Regions from separate parts of the Halopseudomonas salegens genome, predicted to be linked through region 3. Evidence: predicted binding sites of a transcription regulator. Region 3 holds the regulator's gene; each other region holds the start of a gene.
The links. Region 3 encodes FliA, which starts transcription of late flagellar genes. Its sites were predicted from a motif close to CTAAAGTTTNNNNNNNNNNNGCCGNTAA; they were not measured.

Region 1 (9,717 bases), 940 kb from region 3:
AATGCGCCATCTTCACGCCAGATCATCGCAGCGGTATGACCATAACCGTCCCGGGCATGCTCGATATCCGCCTTGTACAGCAGCCAATCGGTGTTACCCAGCGCTGGCACCGGCTGTACAAACTCGATGGTCCAGGTCAAAGAGCTGGCCGGAGCGCGCTGTTTCAGCAGGGGCAGTACGGCCGGCGGCCAGACATCGACCAGCCCCAGCAGATGGGCTTCATGCAGTTCACCCTCATCAGTCTTGAAGCGCATCCAGCCACCATGCTCGCGAGCCTGGCTATTGCTGAACGGCATGCCGCCAAAAGCCAGCCGAATATCAAAATGCTTGAGAAACTCAGGGGTAACGTCTTTGATATACGGCATCTGCTGGCAGTCGTCGGGGGCCTTGGCAGCAGGTGCCGGTGCGGCGGCTACATCAACCTGTGAGTTGCGCCCAGCGCCGAAACTCCCCTGAACAATACAAGCCACCTCGCCATTCTGTTTCGCCATTCCCAGCATCTGACTGACTGCCTTGCCCTGGCGCAGGATCTGGCTCTCTATCTGCAAGGGTTCACCGGGCTGGGCAGGGCCGACAAAAGTAATTGCCAGCGAACGAACCGGCCGCTCTGCTCCTGCCATGCGCCGCATGGCATCATAGATCAGAGCAACGACCAGGCCGCCATAACCGGCACGACCCTGGGCCCAATCGTCGGGGATTACAACAGTGTTATCGGCACTGTCTTCAAGCGCGGCAAGCAATTGGGCAAACGTCATCGGACTGTCCTGTGGCATTTTCAATGATCATAAGGCAAGCGAGATAACGGCTGAATGCGTGAGCGCCATCATTGCTGCAGCGAATGAGGCGTAATTGACGGCCCGGCGAGACGCAAACCGCTGAGCCAGCCCAACGCATACCATGACGCTGGCAATTCAGGCCAGTCATCCTCGCCCAGATCAGCGAGCTCGTAACCAGCCTCGCCGGCACGGGCCAACAGGCGCTCTTGCCACCAGCCAAGATAGCCGCCGTGCCCTGGTTGCAGCCGATTGGCCATGGGGCCCCGCAAACGCAATGGCAAGGATTCGAACAGGCGCTGATCGATGGCGGCAAAAATCCGCTTTTCGTTATCCAGATAGGCACTGGCAGCAGCAACGGGTATATCCAGCAGACGACCCAGATGATGAAGCTGCTCGGCATAATCGTAATGGGTCTTCCAGGGGGTAATGCGCTGTTCCCAATCCAGTTGCAAGCGGGCAATGGCTTCCAGCAATGTGCAGGGGGCTGCACTGGGCGCATCGACCAGTACAGCAAGCCAACGCCGCTGAATCAATGGCAAGGGTTGCAGCAGAATCAGCAGCTCTGCATTGCTGCTCCCCGGCTCCGGTCGCCATTGACTGACTTCGTGCGCAGCGACGTGCGGCAAGCGGGCGCAACGAGCAGCCCAACTGGCCGGACGAAGCTGGTCCCAAAGCACTTGGGCCCGATGACCGGCCTGATCCACGCGGTCACGCAACCAGCGCTCCATCAGCCAGCGTCGCCGGGATTTATACTTGCTCATCCGTTCGTCCCGTTACTCTCGCCTTGATTCCCTGCACCACGCCGAGACCATCTTCACGCAAGGCCTTGCGATCAGTCAGTGGTACTACACGGCAGAGATCAAGGGTGAAATGCCCCAGCCGGGCGCTGTAAAGCCCGACACCAATGCCCTGCCCGACCCGTGCGGCCAGTTTTTCCAGCATGCCCGCGAGCAGGCTGTCACTCAGAGCGCCAATCGCCAGTTCACTGCTGCCGGCCAAAGCAATATTGCGCAGCACATGAGCCAGAAGACGCCAACGATTCAGTTGCCCCGCCGGCAAGCCAAACAGGAGCGCCAGGCGTTGCACCAGTCGCACGTTGCGCCAGACCACCAGCAGCAAATCCACTGCCACCCAGGGACTGGTAGCCACCAGAACCCCGGTACCGCTGGCCTCACGGCGAATCAATTGGCGAGCCTGTTGATCCAGCGAAGAGTAGAACAACTGATTCAGCCTGCCCTGGATTTCGGCGGCACTGTGCGCGGCATCCAGACCATCCAGCGCCTGCTCCAGTTGCATTTGCAGGGCTGTTCCCTGATACAGCTGGCGGACCCCCGCCAGCCACTCTGCCGGCATATGGTCCTGCTCTGCAGCCAGCGCCTGGTCCATTTGTTCACGCAATTGCTGCAAGCGGGTCATACGTAAGCGCTGGCGGTAAAGGTCTCGCCAGCTGAGCATGGCAACCACCAGAAAAAGAGCACCCAAGGCCCCCAGAGCAGCACCCAGCAGAGGTTGCCAATGCCAGGCCGCAATGGTCCAGTCAACCCATTGACCAACAGCCGCCAATGCCACCATCGCCAACAATAGACGCCACAAACGACTCGGCCAGGGGCTGAAAACGGCAGCATTGAGTTGCTCGGCATCGGCCAGCGGGGCTGTCGTAGAGGGTTGATCGGACCAGACCTCGGCTTCCAGTTCTTCAAGAATTTCGGTAGCCCGCCGGCTACTTTGCTTCTGCTCCCAGGTGTCCAGCACTGTGCTGCTGGCTGTCTTGTCTTCAGCACTCATCAGCGAGTCTCCCCGATTAACCAGGCCACCAATTGATCCATACGATAATTGGGAAAGATTTCATTGCGATGCAGGCCGGGAGGCGGCCGGAGCGGTGGCAGGCTGATCGGCTCAACCTGCAAATCCAGGGGCAAGTGTGCGGGAATTTCTGCCGGTCGATAGCGCAGCAGGCGTTGATCCTGCTGCCGTCCGGCGATCAGGGTATCGCCCTCTTGCCGAGTGGCACGCACGGCTGCCAACGGGAAACCCTTGATGGTAACGCCACCATGACGCACCGCCGTCAGGCTGTCGGTGAGGAGGTCTTCCAGGCATTGCTGAGCATCGCGTTGCTGCTCGGCAGTCAACTGATCAACCTTGGTGGCACAAAGCGCAAGGCGCCGAATGCGGGGTTTGAACAGGCGCTCGAACAGCGACCCCCTGCCGTACCGGAAACTGGCCAACAGGTCATCCAGCGCGCCTTGAACATCCGCCAGCGCTTGCGGGCCGGCTGCCAGAGGGCCGAGCATATCCACCAACAGAACTTGTTGATCCAGCCGGCTGAAATGCTGGTCGTAGAACCCTTTGACGATAAAGTCGCGATAATAATTGAAGCGTGCCTGACACTCGGCCCAGACACTGCCCGGCTCGGCATGGCTATGTTGATTCCCTGCCAGCAAGGGCACAAAGTCCAACATGACATCGGCAATGCCCCGCCCGGGCAATAAAAAGCGTCCAGGCTGATTGCGTGCCAGGCCAGCTTCGCGGCAGCGCTGCAAGAAGGCCGTCCACTCGCCCCGCAGGGCATGAAGGTCGACGCTATCAGTGCCTGCCTGTGGATCAATCGCCTGCAAGCGGGCAGCCAAGTCACCAATCAGGCTGGCGCGGGGCTCGGTTTTCACCCAGCTCGCCATTTGTTCGCACCACTGGCCATAGTCCATTTGCAGCAATGGCAAATCGAGTAGCCACTCACCGGGATAGTCGATCAGCTCCACCCGTTGCAACCGTTCACCCTGCACCGAGCCGAGCAAACCTCCTGGCGCGTAACGCAATTCCAGTTCAACGCGCGTCAGGTCAGTTGTCGATTCCGGCCAACGCGCTGGATCTCCACTCAGCGCCTGCAAAGCGTTCAAATAGGGAAAGGCATGCTCGGTACCCTCCCGCTGCCAGTGCACCGAGAGCAGACGATCAAAGGGAGAGCGTTGGCGTAAAAGACTTTTCGGGTGGTTTTCCAACTGGTTGAGCAGGCTGGTTATAAAGGTGGTTTTACCCGCCTGGCTGAGTCCAGTCACCCCAATCCGCAGGGGACGCTGCAACCAGGCACCGGCCTGTTGGCGGGCACTGGCAAGCAGGCGTGTCGGATTGCTGAGTCTGGCCATCTGGCTCTCCCGTGATTATTTAGCTGACTGCCGGTTTAGGGTACACTTGCAGGTCCATCTGATGGTAGCCAAGGTCCCAGTGTCGTGGAAATTTTCAAGGAATTCACCTTCGAGGCAGCCCACCGCTTGCCGAATGTCCCCGCCGGGCACAAATGCGGCCGTTTGCATGGCCATTCCTTTCAGGTGGCGATCCATATCAGTGGCCCGGTTGATCCGCATACCGGCTGGGTGCGCGATTTTGCCGATATCAAGGCGATCTTCAAACCGATCTATGATCAGCTCGACCACAACTACCTGAATGACTTGCCGGGGCTGGAAAACCCGACCAGTGAGGTGATTGCCCGCTGGATCTGGCACAAACTCAAGCCAGACCTACCGGAACTGAGCCAGATTACCCTGCGCGAGACCTGTACCTGCGGTTGTATTTATCGCGGGGAGTGATCCCAAACCACCACGCACATCTGGAAGGCGGCGTTGTCAGCCCCTTACCCCGGACCGTTAGATGCCAGGGATGGCATCTACGAGCTTACATGGACGTATTTACAGCGTGTCCGGGGTAAGGGGCTGACAATGCCGCCAGCGCATAATTCTGACTGAATTTCACACCGGATCATTAAAGCGCAGCAAATGCTCTGGCAGGTGCTGGATATAGTCATCCAGTTTTTCATCCGGCGGCATTTGCAGGTGAAAGCCCTGCTCCTGCAGATTGGCCAGCACCTGGTGGATATCCTCACGGGCCAGGGTGCGCGTTTCGGTGAGCACCAGATCCATACTGTGTTCGGCCCGGCCAAACAGCTGCATCAGCGCTTCGGGCAACTCGTCGAGTGGCTTGCTGCGCGGCACATACAGATACATGCCGGATTTCTTCCTGCTGCGGTAAATCGAGCACGGGACTTTCATGCGGATGCCTCGGCAAAGTTATTGGCCACTGCCAGTAATTCTGCGCCCATCAGCTCGCGCCGCCACCCCGTCAACTCATCCGGCAGGCTGTAGGGGCCCTGGGGGTAGCCGGTACGGATCAAGGCTTCGAGCACTTTTTTCTTGAGCATCAATTCCTGCGCCATACCCAGCCGCTCAGCATGACGCTGACCGACCTGACGCATCGCCTTGATCAACTTGTTGGCCGCTGGAGGCAGTGGCTCTTCAAGTCGCTCGGGGCACTCTTCACGCGGGCGCCGGGCGCCTTCGCGGATCAATTCGAGAATGGTATTGCCATGCTGACGCACGGTACGCGGGTGCATGTCCTCGATAGACGACAAGGCTGACAGGCTGTCCGGCTGGCGCTGGGCCAATGGGCACAGTGACTTTTCCCGTAACAGGCGGTTGCGCGCCTGATTGCGTTCGCGGGATTCACGCTCGCGCCACTCACAGAGCACTTGCAGTATGGCCAACTCGGCCGGCTTCAAGCGCCAGGCCTGCTTGATCTGCAGGTAGGCAGTTTCCGGGTCCTGAACCAGGTTGCTGGAAGCAACCTGGTCGGCGGCATCGGCCAGCAACCAGTCAGTCAGCCCGGCCGCCTCGATCCGCGGAGCCAGCACCTGATACAGCTCCGCCAGGTGCTGCGCATCGCCAGCCGCATAGGTGATCTGTGCTTTGGTCAGCGGGCGCTGCAACCAGTCGGAACGGGTTTCTTCCTTGGGCAGTTCGATATCCAGAATCTGCTGCACCAGACGCGAATAGCCCATGGAAAAGTCCATACCCAGATAGGCTGCGGCAATCTGAGTATCAAACAGCGGCGCTGGCACGGCGCCACAGAGATTGCGGAACACTTCCAGGTCTTCGCTGCAGGCATGCAGCACCTTGACGACTGACGGGTTGGTCAGCAGCTCGGCAAAGGGCCGCCAGTCATTTATTTCCAACGGATCAATCAGGAAACTGTGTTCGCCGTCACCGACCTGAATCAGGCCGGCAATCGGGAAAAAGGTTTCTGTACGGACGAATTCGGTATCCAGTGCCACATAGGGCAGCTGCTGCCAGTGGGCGCAGTAGGATGCCAGGGTGGCATCCTGATCGATCATCAGGGGTTCGGCCAAAGGGCTAGTCATATGATTTTCCTTCCATGCGCGGCGAGTATAACCGATCAAGCTGCAAAATGATTTGCACTGCCATTCAAGTTTGACCGACATCAACCGATAACCCCTTGAAAGCAGGCAGAATGAGCGCCTCAATTGCAGTCAATCCGCAGCAGGAGCCGGCATGGCGTTTCTTCAGAATATCCAACTGAAATACAAATTCTGGGCAGTCAACAGCGTTTTCTATCTGGTGACCCTGTTGTTGGTGCTGGTTGCTATCTGGGTGGAACAGCAGAATATACAGAGCACTCGCCAGTCCGTCGCCGAACAGTGGATTCAATCAGCTTCTCCAGCTGCGGGCATGCCGGGCCTGCGCTGGCTGGACAGCAATGTGGCCGGCGCGTCTCAAGCCGGAGCCAACCCACGCTGGCAAACCGGCCACAACAACCCCGCCCTGCTCGGCTACTGGGTGATGCGCGATGGTGAGAGCGTACGTGCGCTTGGCGTCGAGCGCCAGGGATTTACCGCCCTGCTGATCGAACGTGCCATAACCTATGGTATCGCGGTGTTTGTGTTGATGTGCGCCGTGTTGGCCACCTCACAACTGCTGATTTCATTCATTATCGGCCACATCACTGCGCTACGTGATGTCATGCTCAAGGTACAGACGACGGGTGACTTGTCGTTGCGTGCTTCAGTAGACTCGCGTGACGAAGTAGGCGCCATGGCCGGGGCCTTCAATGCCATGCAGGAAACCCAGCAACAGACTGTATCCGCCGTGCGCCAGGCCGCAGAACAACTGGATCGTGGCACCGCGCAACTGGCCACGCTGATGCAGCAGGTCAATAACGGCATGATCAGTCAGCAGGGCGAAACCGATATGGTGGCAGCTGCCGTCAACGAGATGAGCGCCACAGTACAGGATATTGCCGGCAATACCGGTACCACACGGGATCAATCGACCCAAGCTGATGAACTGGCAGGGCGCGGGCGTGATCAGGTAATCCGGGTCAGCAAAACCATTACCGGGCTGGCCAGCAGCATTGAGCGTTGTACCCAGCATATGGACAAGCTGACGGGGCACAGCAATGAAATCAGCGGTGTGGTCAACGTCATCAAGGGCATCGCCGAGCAGACCAACCTGTTGGCGCTGAATGCGGCTATTGAGGCCGCCCGCGCCGGCGAATCCGGCCGGGGCTTTGCCGTCGTCGCCGATGAAGTACGCGCCCTTGCACAACGTGTGCAAAGTTCAACCGACGAAATTCAGCGCATGATTGAAGCCCTGCAAGACGGCACACGCAACGCTGTCGGTGACATGCAGGCCAGCGCTGATCTGACCCATGAGTCAGTCGCCCAGGTCAATGATGCCGGCGGCTCACTGGAAGACATTGCCCTGGCAGTCAGCCAGATCAGCATCGGCAATCAGGAAATTGCCTCGGCGCTGGAGCAACAAACCCAGGCTGCCGACGCGATCACCCAGAGCGTGGTGCAGATTCGAGACGTGACCGAAAAAACCGTTCAACAGACCCGGCAAAGTGCGCAAACCAGTCAGGATCTGGCACAGCTGGCACACCAGTTGACCACCGCGGTCAGCAAGCTCAAGAGCTGAGAATAGAGATAATGCCTGGGCCGGGCGGCCAGACTGCCCAGATTCAATGGCCATCCATTGGATGAATGGCACAGACCCACGCACGCATAGCCTGCGTGGGCCCGGTAACCATCAGATACTCAGCTGTCCGACGCGCTCTGCAGCTGAATATAGTTCTGCAGGCCCATCTGACTGATCATTTCCAACTGGGTTTCCAGCCAGTCGATGTGCTCTTCTTCACTGTCCAGAATACGGCGGAAAAGCTCACGACTGGTGAAATCTTTCACGCTCTCACAGTAGATGATCGCTTCTTTCAGATCCTTGTGCGCGACCAGCTCCAGCTTGAGATCGCACTCGATCATTTCCTGCACATTCTCGCCAATCAGCAGCTTGTTCAGATCCTGAAGATTCGGCAGGCCTTCCAGAAACAGAATGCGTTCGATCAATTGATCAGCATGCTTCATTTCGTCGATGGATTCTTCGTATTCCTTGTCCGCCAGTACCTTTATGCCCCAGTCCTTGTACATGCGCGAATGCAGAAAATACTGGTTGATGGCGGTCAACTCGTTACCGAGAACCTTGTTGAGATGCTGAATGACTTTTTTGTCACCTTTCATGCGCGCTACCTCCTTCCGGGACTGATTCAACCCACAGGATAGCGCTTTTGAGCACGGATAGACATCCGCGCGGAGTAGTTACTGCTCAGGCAGGTTGCGCCAGAGCGGCTGCCAGAGCCATAAAGTCATTGTTGCGGGTTTCGCGAAGAATCGCCCGGGCCGTGCTGGCGCAGCGACCACACTGCTGACCTACTCCAAGCTCTTTGCCCAGTTGACGAACCGAGCTACACCCATCCTCCGCCGCACGGCGAATATCGCGGTCAGTAACACCGTGACACAGACATACATACATGGCGGCACCCCAGCAAGCCAAAGAACTTACTGATAATTATTATCATTATTGATCGGCTTTGCAACCCCTTTTTTCAACCAGCCGTACCTCATCATTCTGGAGACACAATTATCCGGGCTAACCGGCACATCGAATGTTCGCCCTCCCAGACGCACACTACCCGGGACCAGCCCGGGTAGTGTGCGACGTCTGCAATTGTTGGAGCCGAAACCCCATGGCACCTATTTGCGAATCAAGGCCAGAAAACCTCCGGCCACAACCGCAGCAGCACCGCCGATGATGAACCAAAGGGTTTCATCGGTGAAACGACCGGTTACCGCTTCGGTAACCTGATCGCCAAGTGATTGCGAAGACTGCCAGCCGAAGTAGAGCAGAAGCACTCCAACAACCAGCAACACCACACCAATCAATTGATTAGTAGACATGATTATTCTCCTCTGTCATGACCCCGGGTCAGCCTCCTGGGCGACGACCAACCAGCAGTGACACAACGAAGAGCACCAGGAAGACCAGAAACAGGATTTTTGCAATCCCGGTTGCTGTACCTGCTATACCGCCAAACCCGAGTACCCCCGCGATAATGGCGATGATCAAAAACGTAAGTGCCCAGCTAAGCATGGCAATTCTCCTTGTCTGACTGCAAGATGGCTTGCAGCACTTTTGAACAGGCTTGAACCTCTATGCAAACTCACGGGTTCAAAGGCTTGCATCTGTACAGTCGCAAGCGCCATGCCAACCAGCCAGAAATATCAAGCGCTTTAAAAACATACACTTAAATACACATTGGCAAACTGGTAACGTGCATCATGCAAGATTGCCAGCATTCCATCGTGCAACTTGCACGAGCAATTGTTGACTAATGACAACCGAATATAAATATGCGCGGAGCCAAACACATGGATGATGCCAACACTCGAGACGGTCGCATTCTGCTGGTCGATGATGAAGCAGCCATTTTGCGCACCTTTCGCTACTGTCTCGAAGATGACGGTTATCACGTTGCTTCTGCCAGCACTGCCGCACAGGCCCTGGCGCTGACACGGCAACAGGTCTTCGACCTGTGTTTTCTCGATCTCCGTCTCGGCGATGACAACGGTCTCGACGTGCTGGCACAGTTCCGCGTTCAGGCACCCTGGATGCGGGTAGTCATCGTTACCGCCCATTCCGCGGTAGATACTGCCGTCGATGCCATGCAAGCCGGTGCCGCCGATTACCTGGTCAAGCCATGCGGACCCGATCAATTGCGCATGGCTGCAGCCAAACAACTGGAAATAACCCGACTGTCTGCACGA
Region 2 (9,717 bases), 130 kb from region 3:
TTCAGGTCAAGCCCTTCCGGGGGCAGAAAGGCCGGACTGTCGAGCCCGACCAAGCCATTGAAGGCATCACCACGCTCGTCACCCTCATCCGACAACTGACGCAGGTCCTGGTGATCATCTTCCACATAACGGAATTTTCGTGGCAACTCATGCACGCCGATGACGCCGTGAGGGTGCATGATCGCCATGCGCTCAACCAGGTTGGCCAGCTCACGTACGTTACCCGGCCAGTCATGCTGACACAGTGACATGATCGCCGAGGTACTGAATCGAATGGAGCCGCGCTTCTCGGTTTCCATGCGCGTGATCAATTCACTGAGCAGCAGTGGCAGGTCTTCAATGCGCTCTCGCATGGCGGGCATCTCGATCGGAAATACATTCAGACGGTAGAACAAATCCTCACGGAAGCTACCGGCCTCAATCATGTTTTCCAGATTTTTGTGCGTGGCAGCAATGATGCGCACATCCGCTGTCTGTACCTTGTTGCTGCCAACCCGTTCAAAAGTCCGCTCCTGCAGCACGCGCAGCAGCTTGACCTGCATCGGCAACGGCATATCGCCGATCTCGTCGAGGAACAGCGTGCCGCCCTCAGCCAGCTCGAAACGCCCGGCGCGCGAGGTAATCGCCCCGGTAAAAGCGCCCTTCTCATGGCCAAACAGCTCGCTTTCCAGCAACTCTGCCGGAATGGCGCCGCAATTGACCGGCACAAAGGGCTTGTGCTTGCGACCGGAATGGTAGTGCAGGTTACGCGCCACAACTTCCTTGCCGGTACCCGACTCGCCGAGAATGAGTACCGTGGCCTCAGTATCCGCCACTTGTTGCATCATCTGGCGTACGCCCTGAATCGGTCGACTGGTGCCAACCAGACTGCGGAACAGGTTGGGTTCGCGCTGGCGCATCGGACTCTTGCGCTCGTCAAAAATCTCGCGGTAAACCTGCGCACGGTGAAGGCTGTCAAGCAGCTGATTGTAGCTCAAGGGTGGCTCAAGCACCGATAACAGGCGCTGACGCAAGTGATCCGGCCAGTTATTCGCCTGCGCCGGATCAACCAGCACGACAGGGAGATTGCTGTCCCAACGGTCCAGTTCCGTCAGCAGGGCCTGCAAGCCATCACCCAGGTTGCAGTCGCCCATAATCACGCACTTGAAAGAAGCAGCTTGCAAGGCATCGGTATTCACCGCGTCCTGCCAGGCCGCAGAGGTAGTGATCACGGACTCCTCGCCCAAAAATCCGAGTATGACACTCAGGTCATGGCGGTTCTGGGCGTCGTCTTCAATCAGCAGAATATGGTTATTCGGCAACATAGGGGGACTGTTGGTCCTTGATCACGTGGGTGGCACCGTTTGCGTAATTGCGTAATTGCGTAATAGCGCAGCGCCATGATGTCTTGTTAGTAGCCCAACAATAGGCAGATTTGTCGTTCGAGTCAAATACTTGGCGCAATAAAATGTAAATAGTCGCGGCAAATCCAGCGCCACCCTGCGCACATACACTATGGACCGCCACAAGCTGCGGCATCGCGGTGACAGTGCGACTGGGCCAGAAAAATATAAGCCCACAAAAAAGGCAGACCCGAAGTCTGCCTTTTGCAACCACAATTCAGCTTATTCGAACAACTGATACACCTTGGCGCCCTGCTGGCTGCGTTGCAGGCCCTGCATTTCTTCCGCCAGTTTGCCCTGAACCGCCTGACACAAGGCAATGACTTCGCGGTAGGTTTCCAGCAGGCTATCCAGCGCGTCGGCCAAGGCCTGATCATCGCGTTTTGGCTGGCTGACAGCTTCGGCTACCAGATCGCGTGTGAGCATATCCAGCTCGGCCACCTGCTCCCAGTCACCAGCCTGTACAGCACTGATCAGCGCTTTATGGGTATCTTCCAACTGTTTAACGGCCACAGCCATGACAGCTCTCCTCAGGACTGGCGAATACCATCCCAGCCTTCTTTGACTTCACGCAGCAAGTTTGCCACTTCATCCAGCAATGCCGGGTCATTGTTCATATTGGCCTGCGACAAACGCTGCTGCATAAACTGATACAGCTCATTCAGACTGGCCGCCACTTCACCGCCCTGCTTCAGGTCCAGCGCGTCTTGCAAACCACCGACAATCGCCACTGCCTTGCCAATCAACTCGCCCTTCAGCGGGGTATTGCCATATTGCATTGCACCTTTGGCCTGCGCAATACGCTGCAAACCGCCTTCCATCAACATCTGGATCAACCGATGCGGATCTGCCTCACTGACCTGGGCGTTCACGTTTACGGTCTGGTACTGCTTCATTGCGGTGTAGGCATTCATAACGACCAATTCCTGCGCTGTGTGATACATGCTTACTGTATCGGCTGCGCCGGGAGAACTTTAGCCGAAAACACAAAAAATCATCCGCTGTGACTACACAACCTCACCACGAAAACCACTACATGCAACCGTCTCTACGCAGGCCACTGGCAGTTCGGCTCACTGCACCAGAAAGGTACTCAGGAAACTTCGGGCTCAATCCCGTCCCAGCCCTCTTTGATTTCCATCAACAGGGCCTCCACCTCATCCAGCGAGCGCGGGGTGTCATCCAGCGCGACCCCCGCCAGCTTGCGGGTCATATAGTCATACAAGGCATCCAGGTTCTGCGCGATATCGCCGCCCAGTTCCCTATCCAACGAGCCTTGCAGGGCGCCAATAATACTGACAGTACTGCTGACGGCAACACCCCGGCGCTCAGGATTACCCATCTGCTGCGCATGTCGAGCCAGACGCACGCGCTCAATGGCACCGGCCAACAACAACTGTACGGCGCGGTACTGGGATACTTCCTGGGAAATATTGACCTTTTTATAGGTATCGATCGGATTGCTCATCAGCGACGGTTATCCTGTCTGACCACACCGGGTAGGTTGGACAATTGGTTGGTAAGGTAATCACTGGTCTGGTTCAACTGGGCGACCAACGAATCCATGGCGTTGAATTGCGACAACAGGCGGGCTTCCAGTTGACCAATGCGGCGAGTCAGGCTTTCGCGCTGATCATCCACACCAGTCAGCGTATTCTGCAAGGCTGTGGTGCGGCTTTCCAGCACGCCACCGCGCTGGGTATAGGGCTCGGCAACTGTATTCAACTGCTTCAACAGTCCATCATCACCCGTCAGGAGACCCGCTACCTGATCAAAATTATTATCCAGCGCGTCATTCATCCGCGTCTGGTTGATTTCCAGAGTTCCGTCACGTTTGGTGGCAATCCCGAGATCAGCCAGCATGCGCAAATCACCATCACCAACCACGCTCCCCATAGCGTTGCGCATGGAAGTGCTGAAGGACCGCACCGAGGCGTCGCCAACCAGGGGGGCTGCAAGGGGCTCGCCGTCATCCCCGCCTACCCGGGTCACGCTGGTCAGCTCGCTCATGGTGCCGCTTAACGCGTTGTAAGCCTCAACAAACTTTTCCAGAGCCGATCGCACACCCGCGCGGTCTTCACTCACGCCCAAACTCATGGTGCTGGCATTGGTCTGGTCTTCAGCTGACTGGGCGGCTTTAAGGGTAATGCTGACCCCTTCAATGGCCTCATCAATGGTATTACTGGCGCTGCTGACGGTAATACCGTCAATGGCGATATTGGCATCCCGCGCATAACTGATCACTCGGGGCGCGCGTGGATCATTGGGGTCCTGGGGAGGGGCGACAAAATCCGTGGTGGCGGGTGGAGTAAAAGCCAGCACGTTCAAATCACCGGTATCGCCAGCATCGGTGCTGGCAGTGACAGTGATGTCATTGCCGGTACCGGCCTGATTGGAGCTTAATACCAGACGTGAACCGCCGGCGCCACCGGGATCGGTAACGATAGTCGCACTGATGCCAATCTCGCTACCCTGAGTATTGATTGCGTCACGAATGGCCGTCAGGCTGTCGTTACCTGCAGTCACGTCAATATCCAGTGTCTGGCTGCCAACGCCGATAGACAGCGTCCCGGTACCCACCGGATCACTGGCATTATCCTGGCCGGCAAGCGCTACACGACTGGTTTGGGCCAGATTGAATACCTGAATATTGTAGTTACCGGAGGCAGCTGTCTTATCCGCCGTGGCGGTGAAGCTGCTGGTATCGCTGGACCGGGCACTGCGCTTGGTGAACAAGGCAGGGTCGTTCAACTCATTGAGTGCGGTCTGAAAGGTAGAAATTGCATTACGGAAACTGCCCAGCGCGGAAATACTGGTCGTCGTCTTTTTTTCCAGCCGGTCAAGCTGTGCCTTTTTGGGTGCCCGCTCAGCCTCAACCAGTGACTTGACGATGTTGTTCACGTCAAGACCGGAACCGATTCCACCAACGCCACCGATTGCCATATGCCTACCCTCATGACCGTTTATTGACGGTCGTGTACCGAATGAATGTGTCCGGTTACATCAGGCAAGTTACGTGCCAGCAAACCGGCTGACAGAAGGGCTGAACTCAGGCTTCTGCCTCGAATAACAAACTGCGAATTTCCGACAGGCTCTCGGCCAGGCGCAATGCCTCTTCCGAAGGGATCTGACGGATGACATCACCACTGCCGGCTTCCGTGACATTGATCACTACCTGGCCACTGGTGTCGTCGAGTTGAAAGTTGATATCCCGCCGTACCGATTGCACAAAATCCTGCATATCGGATACCACGGTCTGTAATTCCTCCGGCTCCATCCGTTCAGCTGGCTGAACCTGCTCCACCGCTTCGCGGGTTTGTGCTGCTACAGGCTGGGTCGCCGCTGGTGCCGTGACCTGGGTTGACTTGGCAAGGGCCTGCTGGCCGCTGCCTGCCTCGACTGATACCCCGTTACTGGCGGAGCGGTTCAGTTCGAAAGGTTTGAGTACGCCAATATCCATGGTACTTACCTCAGATAGGATAATGCGGGGAAAGGTTGCCCCTTCCCCGCAGTGTAACCCCTATTACCAGCTTAGCCCAAGAGGCTAAGAACGGCCTGGGGCAACTGGTTGGCCTGAGCCAGAATCGAAGTACCAGCCTGCTGCAGAATCTGGTTCTTGGTCAGAGCTGCAGTTTCTGCGGCAAAGTCGGTGTCCTGGGTCCGGCTGCGAGCAGCAGACACGTTTTCCGAAATGCTTTGCAGGTTGCTGATAGTCGATTCAAAGCGGTTCTGCACCGCACCCAACTGGGCGCGCTGGCTATCAATGCTTGAAATCGCCCCGTCAATCACTGAGATGGCATCCTGGGCTGCGTCAACGGTCAGGATATCCAGCGATTCAACATTGACGCGCGAACCGATTGCGGCTGCAGTGATTTCGGCAACATCCGCGCTACCGTCATCAGTCAGGCTGAATGAACCAGTCGAATCAAAAGTCAGCGTGCCGACGGCCTGGGCCGCTACGTTGGTGCCATCCAGAGTTACGGCAGTGTCGAAAGTACCATCCGACAATTGCACCTGAATAGCCAGAGTTTCAACGTTGGTGCTACCGTTTGCATCTTCATTGAAGTTGTCGATTTCAATGCTGTCGCCGTTGCGCGCACTGACCACCAACTCCTTGTCATTATTGATGGATGCCGACAAGCCGTTGGAGCCAGAGTCTTCGTTGATGGCATCACGCAGAGCTTCCAGATCCTGGGTTGCGTCACCGGAGCCAGCAATCTGAATGGTGGTTTTTTGACCACCGGCAGTACCAATGTCGAAGCTGACGGCTTCACCAGATGCGAGACCCAGGTCAGTACCGAAAGAAATGGCGCTTTTTGCACTCGCAGTCACACCGGTATCGCTGGAAATCTGGTTGACCTTGCTGGCAACATCACTGGCAGAGTCAGTTGCAACGACATCGATAGTACCTGAACCAACAGAGCCATTCACGGTAACGACACCCGCGGAGAAGGCGTTTGCACCTTGCGCGGTGGCGAGATCTGCAGCTACAGCAGCAGTCCCGGTAACGCTACCGTCATCACGCGAACGGAAGGAACCCAGTGTTTCGGTAGAGGCATCGGTCAATGTCACACCGATTGTTTCGTTAGCCTGTGAACCAACCTGGAAGGTGGTTGAACCAAAGCTGCCGTCGAGCAGTTTGCGGCCACCAAAGGCAGTGGTATCAGAAATACGGGTCAGCTCTTCTTTCAGCTGGTTGACTTCCTGATTCAATGATTTGCGCTCAATCGCAGAGTTTGAACCGTTGGCCGATTGCAGGGCCAGGTCACGCATACGCTGCAGAATGTTGGTGGACTCTTGCAGAGCACCTTCAGCGGTCTGGGAGATGGAGATACCATCGTTGGCGTTACGTACCGCAACACCCAGACCATTGATCTGACTGGTCAGACGGTTGGAAATCTGCAAACCGGCGGCATCGTCTTTGGCGCTATTGATACGCGAACCGGATGACAGACGCTCCAGAGAGGTTTGCAGCGCATTGGAGCTACGACCAAGGTTGTTCTGTGCGTTGAGAGATGCAACGTTAGTATTTACTGTAAGGGACATGGTGATGCCTCCGTAGGACCTATTAAATGTTTGCCTGAGCAAGCGACCTCAGGGCGGGCTTTGCCCAGGCACCCATCGAGTTCGCGTTCAACCAAGTTATCGGCGTGCCCTCTGAAAGCTTTAGGATTTTTTGCGAAAATAATTTTTCTACTGTGATGTCAAGCACTTGGCTCAATATCAAATCCCTTCACCCTCCCGACAGGCCTTGCAGTGACACGCCATAACCTGTCGTTACTTCTATTAACGGCCAAGCGTTGGAATACTTGAGGCCAGGTGCCAGTATTTTTTTTGCTCAGCCGGAGTCAGCGTATGGCTAATGTGAACACATCCGTCATTGTCCACCACACCCAACACCCCAGGCGCTGGCCCGCCTGGCCCGCCATCGTCGTAACCGTGATGGCAGCAGGTCTGGTCGCCTGCGCTTCGTCTCGCCCGCCCCAAGAACCCATCGCTGACAACCAGGCACGTATTACCTTCAGCACTCAACCGATGGATAACCTGCGGGCCCATCGGTTGAATGGCGAACTGGTGCGGGGGTTGAGCTTTGACGACATCCCAGCCGGCGCTCACCGCCTGGATGTACGCTTTCGTTTTGAACGACCGGGCGGCGGGCAGCCGGGGCTTCGCGATTCACAGCAACACACCTGTGATTTGCGCATCCATTACCCAGCCTTTGAAGGCGGGCAACGCTACGTGATTCGTGCCGAGCTGTTCCACTGGCGACCCCGCGGCTGGTTGCAGAATGCTGCGGGCGAACGACTGGCAGACGCTGACGTTGTGCACTGCTCACCGGGCTGAAACAGCCTGAGACCCGGACCAGCAAAACGGCCAACTCTGGCCGTTCGCGCTATGCGCGAAAGCCCGCTTCATGTGCTCTGGCGCGTCAATACATCGAGGTCCGCCTGGTTTTCACTGCCACCAGCAACAGAGTCAGTGCAGCCAATGAAATCAGCGCAGTAAAGCCGATGACGGTATTGCCAAAACCAATCAGGTCACTGACCAAACCAACCCCCAGAACCACGGTCGCCATGGTCAGGTAAGCCATCAGATAGAAAGCCGAGATAATTCCGCCCCGTTCCTCCGCTGGTGCGACCTGACTGATCGCGGCCAAAGCCACCACCCCGGTAGCCCCTGCCCCCATGGCTGTAGCCAGGGTCGCAATGGAAAACATGACCGGTGAACTACTGATGACCGCCAACGCCAGACACAACAAACCGCCAATCAAAAGAGGCGGCCCGATCAGAATCAGACGATCCAGTGGTTGTCTTTGACAGGCAAACTGGCTGATGCCGGCGGTCAGCTGCCAGGCGGCGGCAAACAGACCGGCCATGGCGCGATCACTGACGCCAACCAGCTCCCGTGCCAGTGATGGCCCGAGTGAGGCATACAGGCTCCCGGTCGACCAGGCCAGACAGATACCCGCTGCCGAAAAGGCAAAGGCACCCAGCAAGGCTCGCGGTACTTTGACCGGCGTCGGCCGCCAGTCACGAAAGTGAAAGTTCTTCTGCCGCCGACCAATGTCCTTGGGCCAGGGCGCAGTTAACAGCAGAACCAGGGTCAGCCCACACAGACCCAAAGTGACCAGAAAGGGCCATGAACTCGCGCCACTGTCAAACGCCAGAGCCAGTGAGCTCAGGGTCGGGCCGGCAAAGGCTCCCATGGTAAAGAACAGCGCCGACATGGTGGCTGCCCGGGTCCAGTTATTGTCCGGATCGAGTTCAATCACTGCGGCCGACGCTGCGCCGGTGACAATACCGGTGCCGATTCCGGTGAGAATCCGTGCCGTGCCCAGCCAGTAGATGTCACGGGCAAAATAGAACACCAGCACCCCGGCGGTGATAAACAGGATGCCCGGCACCAGGAGTTGCCGCCGGCCGATCTTGTCGGAGAGGGTGCCCAGCGTCAGCAACATGCTGACCACGCCAAAGACATACACGGCAAAGACTGCAGTCAATGCGGTTGCGGAAAACCCCATTTGTACCTGCCAGACGGCATACAGCGGGGTTGGCAGGTTACTGGAAAAAATGGCCGTAAAAATTGCCAGCAAGGCCGCCAGCATGGCAAGGAAACGGGGTTCTTTGGCAGTGACAGGCGCAGCAGTGCCCGGCATGGCGGTTTTCCTGATCGGCGAGTGAAGGTAGCTGTCTATTATCGCAGACTGCGGTAAAAGTTGCCCGCCGTTGAGCACAATCCAGCGTTCAGCGACCTGGCGGCATGGCCATCGACTGGGTCAGTGGTTGGGCCAGGTCATACAATGACAACGGGTAGTCGGGGTCCAATGCACGCTGCCTGAGCATGCCCAACTGGGAAAAATCCGCCGGAGGGGTGGGCCATTGCTCCGGCGCCTCGATCACGGTAACGGAATCACCCGTCACCTGTGCCAGGGGGAACCGGAACGGATGATAGCCAGTCATCCCCAGGCGCAGGTCAGTCACCACCCAGTAACCATCAATCAGGTCATAGCGCAACGTATCGCGGGTAAACCAGCGCAAACGATCGTGGGCCTGGCTACCAGACAATGCTTGCTGGCCGGCTGTGGCGTTGCGTGGCAATCGTTCAAGCCGGGGCGGGCTTTTATCCAGCCAACTGACAACGCCCTCGTAATAATCGTCGCCGTCAACGGCCACTACACGCCAGAGCACCGTATTGAAAGGTGTCGGTGAACTGAAGGTGTGCTCTGCCTGAATGCCATCACGGTGCATCGCCGCCAGCAATTGCTGATCAGCCATCTGTTTGCCGAGCAAAGTGCTGCCCAGATACAAGGTACTCAGGGCCAGCGCCGCGTATTGCCAGCGCATGCCGGTACGCTGCAACCCCCAGATGGCACCCACGACGACTGCCAGCAGCAGAGGCAGGGTATACAGCGGATCTATGATGAAAATGCTGGAAATCGCCGCCGGCGGCGGGCTGAACGGCCAGAACAGCTGTGTCCCGTAGGAGGTAAAAGCATCCAGCAGCACATGGGTACTCAACAACAGCCAGATGGCCAGCCACAATCGCAGGCCGCTGTAACCGGGATGCGGTCGCCAGCGCCGGATGCACCAGGCGAGAAGAACACTGATACCGCCAAGCACAAAAAGAGAATGACTGAAGCCACGATGAAAAGTCATGTTGGCCACGGCATCGCCATAATCCAACACCACATCCATATCCGGCAAAGTGCCCAATACGGCGCCATACAGCAAGGCCTTGCGTCCTTGCCAGGGTCCCATCATGGCGCCATAAATCGAGGCGCCCAATACCGCCTGGGTGACTGAGTCCACGCGCGTTATCCCTTACTGATATCAAT
Region 3 (9,717 bases):
CGACCGCCTTGAGCTTGTTGGCTACCGGCAGCAGAAACAGGTTGGCCAGAGCCACACCATAAATGGTCGCCACGAAAGCGACTGCAATCCCGCTACCCAGCGCTGACGGGTCAGCCAGATTGCCCATCACGTGAATCAGCCCCATCACCGCCCCGATAATACCGATGGTCGGCGAATATCCACCCATACTTTCGTAAACCTTGGCCGCCATCAGATCACGGCTTTCCTGGGTGATAATGTCCACTTCCAGGATGCTGCGCAAGGCCTCCGGTTCGTTACCATCCACCAACAGATGCAGCCCCTTGCGGACAAAGGGGTCCGGTTCCAGATCGGCCAGACTTTCCAGCCCGAGCAAGCCCTCCTTACGGGCCGTAGTACTCCATTCGATGATGCGCGCGATACCTTCCTGCAAACGCTGCTGGGGTGGCACAAAAATCCAGCGTGCGATGGTCAGCGCGCGTTTGAAGATGGGCAAAGGCGTCTGAATAAAGGAAGCACCCAGAGTCCCGCCGATAACAATAATCGCCGCCGGGCCATTGAGCAGAGCGCCGAGATGCCCACCCTCAAGATAATTGCCCCCAATAATGGCCACAAAAGCCAGAATGACGCCAATTATGCTGAGGATATCCATCAGCCCAGCTCCGCCAGATAACGGCCGATATCATCCAGACTGTAAATACCATCGGCCAGGTTGGCCTTGGCAATAGCCATCGGCATCCCGTAAATCACGCAACTGGCCTCATCCTGCGCCCAGATCTGACTGCCCGCCTGTTTGAGCATGCGCGCACCTTCACGACCATCAGCGCCCATACCGGTAAGGACGACCGCCAGCACCTTGTCCTGAAAGGCCTTGGCAGCCGAACCAAAAGTGACATCGACACACGGCTTGTAATTCAACCGTTCGTCACCCGGCAGTATGCGTACCGTACCACGACCATCCACCATCATCTGTTTGCCACCGGGTGCCAACAAGGCTGTTCCGACACGCAATATATCGCCGTCCTCGGCTTCCTTGACGCGAATCCTGCAAAGCTTGTCGAGACGCTCGGCAAAGGCCTTGGTAAAGGCTGCCGGCATATGCTGCACCAATAGCAGCGGGGCCGGAAAACTGGCCGGCAATTGCGTCAGTACTTTCTGCAGGGCCACCGGGCCACCGGTCGAGGTGCCAATGGCAACCAGCTTGTATTGGCGTTTGCGTGGTGGTGGGCTGCTGGCCTGCCGAGGCGCTGCCGGGGCGTCTCGGCGGGGGGCAGCGGGCTCATTCAGCGGCCTGCGCAAGCCTGCTGCTGGCGCCGGGGTGGCTGCTGTGCTGCGGCTGGGGCCACTCAGACCCAGCGAATGCCGGTTGGTCCGTGCCAGGGTATGTACCCGCTCACAAAGCAGCTGCCGTACCTTGTCCGGGTTGCGCGAAATGTCTTCAAAATTCTTTGGCAGGTAATCGGCTGCACCGGCTTCCAGCGCATCCAGGCTGACGCGGGCACCTTCGTAAGTCAATGAAGAGAACATCAGCACTGGCGTAGGGAAGCGCTGCATGATTTCCTTGACCGCAGTAATGCCGTCCATCACCGGCATTTCATAATCCATGGTGATAACGTCAGGCCGCAGTGACTGGACCTTTTCGATTGCTTCCTTGCCATTGGTGGCCGTGCCGACAACCTCAATCTGCACGTCACCGGCGAGAATTTCCGTTACCCGGCGGCGGAAGAATCCAGAGTCATCCACCACCAGCACCTTAACCGCCATACTGTCTCCCAATCACTATGCTGGGCTTGTGTAGCCCGCGCCCTGACAATCCCGATTTATTCCGGAGCAAACCTACCGGCGGGCACAGCAACGTCAGCCACGACGTGCATAGCGCTTGAGCAGGCCCGGAATATCCAGAATCAGGGCAATTCGTCCATCCCCGGTAATAGTTGCTCCAGCCATACCAGCCGTGCCATGGAGCATTCGACCCAGGGGTTTGATCACCACTTCTTCCTGACCTACCAGTTGATCAACCACAAAGCCGACCTTCTGTGTTCCCACGGACACTATTACCACACTGGCTGCCGAATTGTCCGAGGTATCTTCCACCCCTGGCAGCAACCAGCGCTTGAGGTAGAACAGCGGCAGTGTCTTGTCACGTACGATAATGACTTCCTGACCATCGACGACATTGGTGCGTGACAGATCCAGGCTGTATATCTCGTTGACATTGACCAACGGCAAGGCAAACGCCTGGTCAGCCAGCATGATCATCAGGGTCGGCATGATTGCCAGTGTCAAGGGTACCTTGATGGCAATCCGCGAGCCTTTGCCCTTGGTCGACTCGATATTGATGGTACCGTTGAGCTGGGAAATCTTGGTTTTGACCACATCCATACCGACGCCCCGGCCGGACACATCGGATATTTCCGTCTTGGTCGAGAAGCCCGGAGCCAGAATCAGATTGAAGCATTCATTCTCGCTCAGGCGCTCGGCGGCATCCTTGTCCATCATGCCCTTCTCAACCGCCTTGGCACGCAGCACATCCGCATCCATACCGCGACCATCGTCAGTGATGGTCAACAGAATCTGATCGCCTTCCTGTTCAGCGGCCAGCACCACTTTACCGGTGCGCGGCTTACCCGCCTGCTCACGCTCATCAGGCATTTCAATACCATGATCGACCGAGTTGCGCACAAGGTGGACCAAGGGATCAGCCAACGCCTCAACCAGGTTCTTGTCCAGATCGGTTTCTTCACCAATCAGTTCCAGGTTGATTTCCTTTTTCAGGTTGCGCGCCAGGTCCCGCACCACACGCGGGAAGCGGCCGAATACTTTCTTGATCGGCTGCATGCGCGTTTTCATCACCGAACTTTGCAAGTCGGCAGTGACCACATCCAGATTGCTGACCGCTTTGCTCAATTCTTCGTCATTATTGCTGTCACCCAGGCGCACCAGTCGATTACGCACCAGCACCAGCTCACCGACCATATTCATGATCTCATCCAGCCGCGCGGTATCCACGCGCACGGTGGCGTCAACCGGAGCCGGCTCATTTCCACCGTTACCCCCCGCCGACTTGGCGGCAGGCTTGGCAGCCGGTTTTTTCTCGGCAGCAGGTGACGCTGCTTTGGCTGCGGCTTTGGGGGCCGCCTTGGCAGGTGGCTCAGTTTTTTCCGCAGGCTTGGCGGCTGCAGGCGGCGGAGCTGCACCCGCTGGCGCACCTTCGACACCGGGGCCCTTGCCTTTGCCGTGCAATTGATCGAGCAAGGCTTCGAACTCATCATCACTGATGTCGTCTCCGGCCTTCTCACCTGCCGGGCTGCCCGCCGCCTCGGCGTCAGCTGCGACGCCCGGGGCCTTGCCGCTGCCGTGCAATTCATCCAGCAGCGCTTCGAATTCATCTTCGGAAATATCATCTCCGCTGCTCGCTGGAGCAGCTTCGGCAGCTTTCAGTGCCGGGGCCTTGCCTGGCCCGTGCAACTGATCCAGCAGCGCTTCGAATTCATCATCAGTGATTTCATCACTGTCAGCCGACCCCTCTGCCGCAGGCGCTTCCGGGGCATCAGTGGCAGTACTTCCACCGGGTTCATGCAAGGCATCCAGCAACTGCTCGAACTCGTCGTCAGTTATATCGCCTTCAGGCGTTGCGTCCGGGCTTGTGGGTGCCGTTTCCGGCTCGGCACTGGCGGGCGGTTCCGGCGCCGCATCCGCCGACTCAGGCTGAGCCAGTACTGCCAGTGCGGCCAGGAGTTCAGGATCAGCCGGGGTCGGCTCAGTACGTTCACGCACTTCATCGAACATGCTGTTGACGCTATCCAGCGCTTGCAACACCACATCCATGAGTTCCGAGGTGACCTGACGCTCGCCTTTTCGCAAAATATCAAAGACGTTCTCGGCAATATGGCAACAACCGACCAGAGCATCGAGCTGCAGGAATCCAGCACCACCTTTTACGGTATGGAAGCCGCGAAAGATAGCATTGAGCAAATCCGTATCGTCCGGACGATTTTCCAGTTCAACCAGTTGCTCGGACAACTGTTCGAGGATTTCACCCGCCTCGACCAGAAAGTCCTGGAGGATTTCCTCGTCCGCATCGAAACTCATGCACCTACTCCCCTAGAATCCAAGACTGGACAGAAGATCATCAACTTCATCCTGCCCTGACACAACGTCTTCTCTTTTATCGGCATGAATCTGCGGACCTTCACCCCCAGAGGAGGATTTTTTCTGTTCTTGTTGTTTTTCATCGTGCTGAATACCGGCCATACGGTCGACGTGACCGGCCATTCGTACCAGACTGACCAGGCTTTCTTCGACATCGTGAACAAGGGTCGTTACCCGCTTGATCACCTGACCGGTCAGGTCCTGGAAGTCCTGCGCCAGCATGATATCGTTGAGGTTGCTGCTGATCTGACTACTCGACTGTTCGGTTTGCTCGAGGAATTCACCCATGCGCCGGTACAAGTCCCGGAACTCATCAGCGGCCATCTCGCGCCGCTGCAGGCGCTGCCAGTCATTGCGTAAGGCAGCGGCCTGCTGCCCGAGATCGGTCGCCACCGGAAGGGTGTCATCAACCAGATCCATGGTTTTATTGGCCGCGCCCTCAGTCAGCTTGACGACATAATCGAGCCGGTCAGAGGCATCGCTGATCTTGGACACTTCACCGTCTGGCTCCTGCTCTCCCAGAGCATGACTGGTATCCAGCTGAAAATTCACGATGGCATTGTGCAGTGCGCGGGTCAGCTGACCAACCTCATGGTAGAGGCCGCGATCACGCGCCTGGTTGATGGCATGAACCACCATGATGGCTTCACCGAACTTGCCCTGTTCCAGGTACTCGACCAATTGGCGCGCGTTGTCCTTGAGTGAGTTTTCGAACTCCTGAGCGGTCGCCTGGCCGGGATCCTTACTTAACGCCATAACCTGTACCCCGGTGCTTGATTATTGTGCCTGTACGCGCTCAAAAATCTTTTCGATCTTCTCTTTCAGAGCCTGGGCGGTAAAGGGTTTGACCACATAGCCATTGACGCCAGCCTGAGCCGCTTCAATGATCTGGTCACGCTTGGCTTCGGCAGTCACCATCAACACGGGCAAGTGTTTGAGGCGCTCGTCGGCGCGAACTGCTCGCAACAGGTCGATACCGCTCATGCCGGGCATGTTCCAGTCGGTCACCAGAAAGTCGAAGTTGCCGCTTTGCAGCATGGGCAGCGCAGACGTACCGTCATCGGCTTCAGCGGTATTGGTAAACCCGAGGTCGCGCAACAGGTTCTTGATAATCCGCCTCATTGTCGAAAAATCATCAACAATGAGAATTTTCATGTTCTTGTCCAAGTCGACCTCCGTACAAACCAGGAATCCAGCGGCTCGGTGCCCCGCCTACCTAATGTTATTGGCCAAACAAGCCGGTTAATAATCCAGCCGTCAGTCTACCGGACTTGCTGCAGCAGCGCTGCCGATAGCGACGAAAATAATCCCTGCGCATTGGGCGCCAACAGAACCGGGTCAGTCTCCCTGCCAACCCGACAATCGCGCTCGCAAGCGAGCAGCCGATTGCGAGTGGAGCTGACTTACCCGGGATTCGCTGACCCCGAGCACGGCGCCAATCTCTTTCAGGTTGAGCTCTTCGTCGTAATACAGCGACAACAGCAGCCGTTCACGCTCTGGCAGACTATCGATAGCCTCGACCAGGGCGGCGCGAAAGCGATCGTCACGCAAGCCATCAAACGGACCTTCTTCACCAACCGACTCGGCCGGCATCCCCGCAGCCAGCAAATCATCAAAACTGAACAGGCGGCTGCCGGCAGTATCGTTGAGCATGGCGTAATAATCGTCAACGCTTACGTCTAATTCGGCCGCAACCTCATGATCTTTAGCGTCACGCCCCAATCGGGACTCGACCGCACGTATCGCTTCACTGACCATCCGCGAATTACGGTGCACCGAACGTGGCGCCCAATCCCCCTTGCGCACCTCATCCAGCATGGCGCCACGAATGCGAATGCCGGCGTAGGTTTCAAAACTGGCGCCCTTGCCATGGTCGAACTTGCGCGACGCTTCAAGCAAACCGATCATGCCGGCCTGGAGCAAATCATCGACCTGAACACTGGCCGGCAAACGGCCCAGCAAATGATAAGCGATACGCTTGACCAACGGAGCAAACTGCTCCACCAACTGATCCTGATAATTATTATTTTGCGCTCGCGTATACATGCTCACCCCGCCAGCCGATGCCATCATAAGCCTGATCCTGTCCGCTGCACCAAGCGCTCGACAAAAAACTCGAGATGCCCGCGCGGGTTAGCCGGCAGCGGCCAGCCATCCACTTTTTGCGCTATGCCACGAATGGCAATAGAGGCCTTGCTGCGCGGAAAGGCTTCGTAAACTGCCTTTTGCTTCTGTACCGCCTTGCGTACCGACTCGTCGTAAGGAACTGCGCCAACATACTGAAGTGCGACATCCAGAAAACGATCCGTTACCTTGGTCAGCTTAGCAAAAACTGAACGGCCTTCCTGCGGCGTATGCACCATATTTGCCAGAACACGGAAACGGGTCATGCCGTGATCCCGGTTGAGCAGCTTGATCAAGGCGTAGGCATCGGTAATCGAAGTCGGTTCGTCACAGACGACCACCAGCACTTCCTGGGCAGCGCGCACAAAGCTGACCACCGAATCGCTGATCCCGGCAGCGGTATCCACAATCAGCACGTCAATATTCTGGCCGATATCACTGAAGGCCTGGATCAGACCGGCATGCTCCTGCGGTTGCAGATTGACCATCCGCGCAGCGCCAGAAGCCGCCGGCACGATGCGTATACCGCCCGGACCATCTATCAGCACGTCACGCAGCTCACAGGTACCGTCAAGCACGTCCACCAGAGTGGCTTTGGGTTTCAGGCCAAGCAGTACATCCACGTTGGCAAGACCAAGGTCAGCGTCAAGCAAGACGACGCGTCGCCCCAGATCAGCCAACGCCAGACTCAGGTTGACCGACACGTTAGTCTTGCCGATGCCGCCCTTGCCACCAGTGACTGCGATAACCTGAACCGGATGATTGCTCGCCATCTCGCTGCTTACCTTAATCTGTATTGTTTTCAACCAGCACGCTGGCTATTTAGTATACCGGCAAAAACGTCGGCCATGGTGGCATCTGCCGGTGTTTCCTCACTGGCCAGGCTGACTGCACGACTGACCAGCTTATGGCCAACGGCCTTACTGATGTCATCCGGAATACGCTGGCCATCTGCCAGATAGGCTAACGGCAAACCGACCTCCATAGCCAGCCCGAGTCCCTCACCCAGTGTCGCTGCCTCATCGACCTTGGTCAGCACACAGCCAACCAGGTTGCAGCGTTTATAGCTGTGCCAGGCAGCCTTGAGCACACGATACTGGCTGGTGGCCGGCAGTACCAGCAGAGGTTGCACTCGGCGACCCTGTTGCGCCAGCTCATTCAGCTGGCTGCGCAGCTCCGGATCATCCCCATGCATACCCGCAGTATCCACCAGCACCAGACGCTTGTCGGCAAAATCCGCCAACACCTCGCTCAGGTTGTTCTGTTCATCCACCACCCGTACCGGCACATTGAGAATACGGCCCAGGGTACGCAGCTGTTCATGGGCACCAATACGATAGGTATCCATGGTAACCAGAGCCACGTGTTGACTGCCGTGTTTGAGCACATAGCGCGCGGCCAGTTTGCCCAGGGTGGTAGTCTTGCCGGCGCCGGTCGGCCCAACCAGAGCGATAACACCGCCCTTGTCCACCAGGTCGGCTTCTGCAACCGGCAGGCTGTGCGCCAGATGAGCCAGGAGCAAGCGCCAGGCCTGGCGCTGATCGGAGATATCGGCCACCTTGGTCATCAATTGCTGCGACAGCTCTGCCGGCAAACCCAACTGGGTCAGCTTGCGCCACAACCCCGCCTGCTTGGGCTGCTGCTGATTGATCTGCCCCCAGGCCATGCTGCCCAGCTGTACTTCAAGCAAGTCCCGCAGGCCGGCAAGTTCGGCTTTCATCGCTTGCATACCGGCGCTGTCGCTGGCACTGGAGCTCGCCTGTTCGCTGTAGGCCTCAGGTGCTTTTGCGGGTTTGGCCAGCGGCGCCACATAAGGTTCGGTCGCTTCCTGCTGCAAGCGGGCGAGGAAATCACGGGCTTCAGTCGAGCCACTTTCAGCGGCCTCGCGCATGCTGTCGCCAAACATTTGGCGGTTGACTACCGGGCTGTCGCTTGAGCGCTCGCCGGCATCCAGTCGTGCCCGGGCGGTAACCATCTGCTCGCGGGTTTTCTTCAACTCACGATCCAGGCCCGGTGTGGGTGGCGTTACTCGTGCTGGCTCGTAATCCAGCGCAGCGGTCAGCTCAATTCCGCCAACTACCCGACGGTTGCCAATGATGGAAGCTTCCGGCCCCAGCTCGTCGCGGACCTGCTTCATCGCCTGACTCATGTTGGCGGCAAAGAAACGTTTGACTTTCATGGCTGACCTCACCCTTTATGCTCAATTCTGCCCGACGGTGGCCACGATAGTGACCTGCTTGTTGTCGGGAATCTCCTGGTAGGACAGTACGTGGGTACCTGGCGCGGCGTAGCGAACAAACTTCGCCATCATGTTGCGTACCGGACCGGCAACCAGCAATATTGCCGGCTTGCCTTGCATCTCCTGACGCTGAACCGCTTCTGCCAGGGAACGTTGCAGTTTTTCCGCCATTCCCGGCTCGAGCATGATGCCGTCTTCACCACCCTGTCCTGCCTTCTGAATACTCTGTAGCAACATCTGTTCCAACTTTGGATCCAGAGTGATCACAGGCAGCTCAACGTCAAGCCCGACAATGCTTTGCACGATTGAGCGAGACAAGGCGATGCGCACCGCAGCGATCAACGCGCCGGGATCTTGACTCTTGCTGGTCTGATTGGCGATGGCTTCGGCGATGGTACGAATGTCACGCACTGGCACCTGCTCTTGCAGCAGCCCCTGCAACACCTTGAGCAACCCGGACAGTGAAACAAGCCCCGGCACCAGCTCCTCCGCCAGCTTGGGTGAGGCCTTGGCCAACACCTGCATCAGCTGCTGCACCTCTTCGTGACCCAGCAACTCGTGGGCATGCTTGTGCATGATCTGGTTCAGGTGCGTAGCAACAACGGTACTCGCATCCACCACGGTATAGCCCAGCGACTGCGCCTGGTCTTTCTGCCCGGCTTCAATCCATACTGCTTCAAGACCAAAAGCCGGATCCTTGCCGGGAATACCCTTGATCTCGCCAAACACCTGTCCCGGATTGATCGCCAATTCACGGTCGGCATAGATCTCGGCTTCTGCCACACCAACGCCCATCAAGGTGATGCGGTAGACATTGGGCGCCAGATCCAGGTTGTCGCGAATATGTACCGAAGGCATCAAAAAGCCCAGATCCTGCGACAGTTTCTTGCGTACCCCCTTGATCCGCGCCAGCAACTGGCCACCCTGGTTGCGATCAACCAGGGGGATCAGACGGTAGCCGACTTCCAGGCCCAACATATCCACCGGGGTCACATCATCCCAACCCAGCTCTCGGGTTTCCGGCTTCTGCAATGCCGGTACCTCCGCTTCCTTGCGCTCCTCTTCCGCCGCGGCTTCTTCCTTGTTTTTCTGTTTCTGGGCTATCCAGTACGCGGCACCAGCAGCCAGCGCGCCGAGCGAGAGGAATGAAAAATGCGGCATGCCGGGAATCAGACCCATGACAATCAGAATACCGGCAGCAATAGCCATGGCTTTGGGTGAGG

Region 1: a site for FliA is predicted at 6,025-6,052, ahead of BLU07_RS05075 (methyl-accepting chemotaxis protein). Genes of this name have one in related genera too.
Region 2: a site for FliA is predicted at 6,669-6,696, ahead of BLU07_RS10060 (flagellin). Genes of this name have one in related genera too.

Annotation. Positions count from the first base shown of each region.
Region 1 is NZ_LT629787.1:1,138,225-1,147,941, reverse strand. Features, by position in the region: gene BLU07_RS05110 (acyl-CoA thioesterase) at 1-755, opposite strand, end outside; gene BLU07_RS05105 (hypothetical protein) at 824-1,537, opposite strand; gene BLU07_RS05100 (TIGR01620 family protein) at 1,524-2,561, opposite strand; gene BLU07_RS05095 (YcjX family protein) at 2,561-3,916, opposite strand; gene queD (6-carboxytetrahydropterin synthase QueD) at 4,001-4,357, shown strand; gene BLU07_RS05085 (YcgL domain-containing protein) at 4,517-4,816, opposite strand; gene rnd (ribonuclease D) at 4,813-5,961, opposite strand; gene BLU07_RS05075 (methyl-accepting chemotaxis protein) at 6,113-7,537, shown strand; gene bfr (bacterioferritin) at 7,657-8,133, opposite strand; gene BLU07_RS05065 (bacterioferritin-associated ferredoxin) at 8,219-8,425, opposite strand; gene BLU07_RS05060 (DUF3185 family protein) at 8,647-8,850, opposite strand; gene BLU07_RS05055 (DUF1328 domain-containing protein) at 8,879-9,043, opposite strand; gene algB (sigma-54-dependent response regulator transcription factor AlgB) at 9,322-9,717, shown strand, end outside.
Region 2 is NZ_LT629787.1:2,212,137-2,221,853, forward strand. Features, by position in the region: gene BLU07_RS10030 (sigma-54 dependent transcriptional regulator) at 1-1,304, opposite strand, end outside; gene BLU07_RS10035 (flagellar protein FliT) at 1,605-1,901, opposite strand; gene fliS (flagellar export chaperone FliS) at 1,913-2,296, opposite strand; gene fliS (flagellar export chaperone FliS) at 2,476-2,850, opposite strand; gene fliD (flagellar filament capping protein FliD) at 2,850-4,325, opposite strand; gene BLU07_RS10055 (flagellar protein FlaG) at 4,432-4,842, opposite strand; gene BLU07_RS10060 (flagellin) at 4,914-6,428, opposite strand; gene BLU07_RS10065 (PA0061/PA0062 family lipoprotein) at 6,738-7,226, shown strand; gene BLU07_RS10070 (MFS transporter) at 7,312-8,538, opposite strand; gene BLU07_RS10075 (metal-dependent hydrolase) at 8,627-9,691, opposite strand.
Region 3 is NZ_LT629787.1:2,080,777-2,090,493, forward strand. Features, by position in the region: gene BLU07_RS09375 (flagellar motor protein) at 1-631, opposite strand, end outside; gene BLU07_RS09380 (protein-glutamate methylesterase/protein-glutamine glutaminase) at 631-1,743, opposite strand; gene BLU07_RS09385 (chemotaxis protein CheA) at 1,837-4,071, opposite strand; gene BLU07_RS09390 (protein phosphatase CheZ) at 4,084-4,887, opposite strand; gene BLU07_RS09395 (chemotaxis response regulator CheY) at 4,909-5,286, opposite strand; gene BLU07_RS09400 (RNA polymerase sigma factor FliA) at 5,470-6,201, opposite strand; gene fleN (flagellar synthesis regulator FleN) at 6,201-7,028, opposite strand; gene flhF (flagellar biosynthesis protein FlhF) at 7,058-8,434, opposite strand; gene flhA (flagellar biosynthesis protein FlhA) at 8,456-9,717, opposite strand, start outside.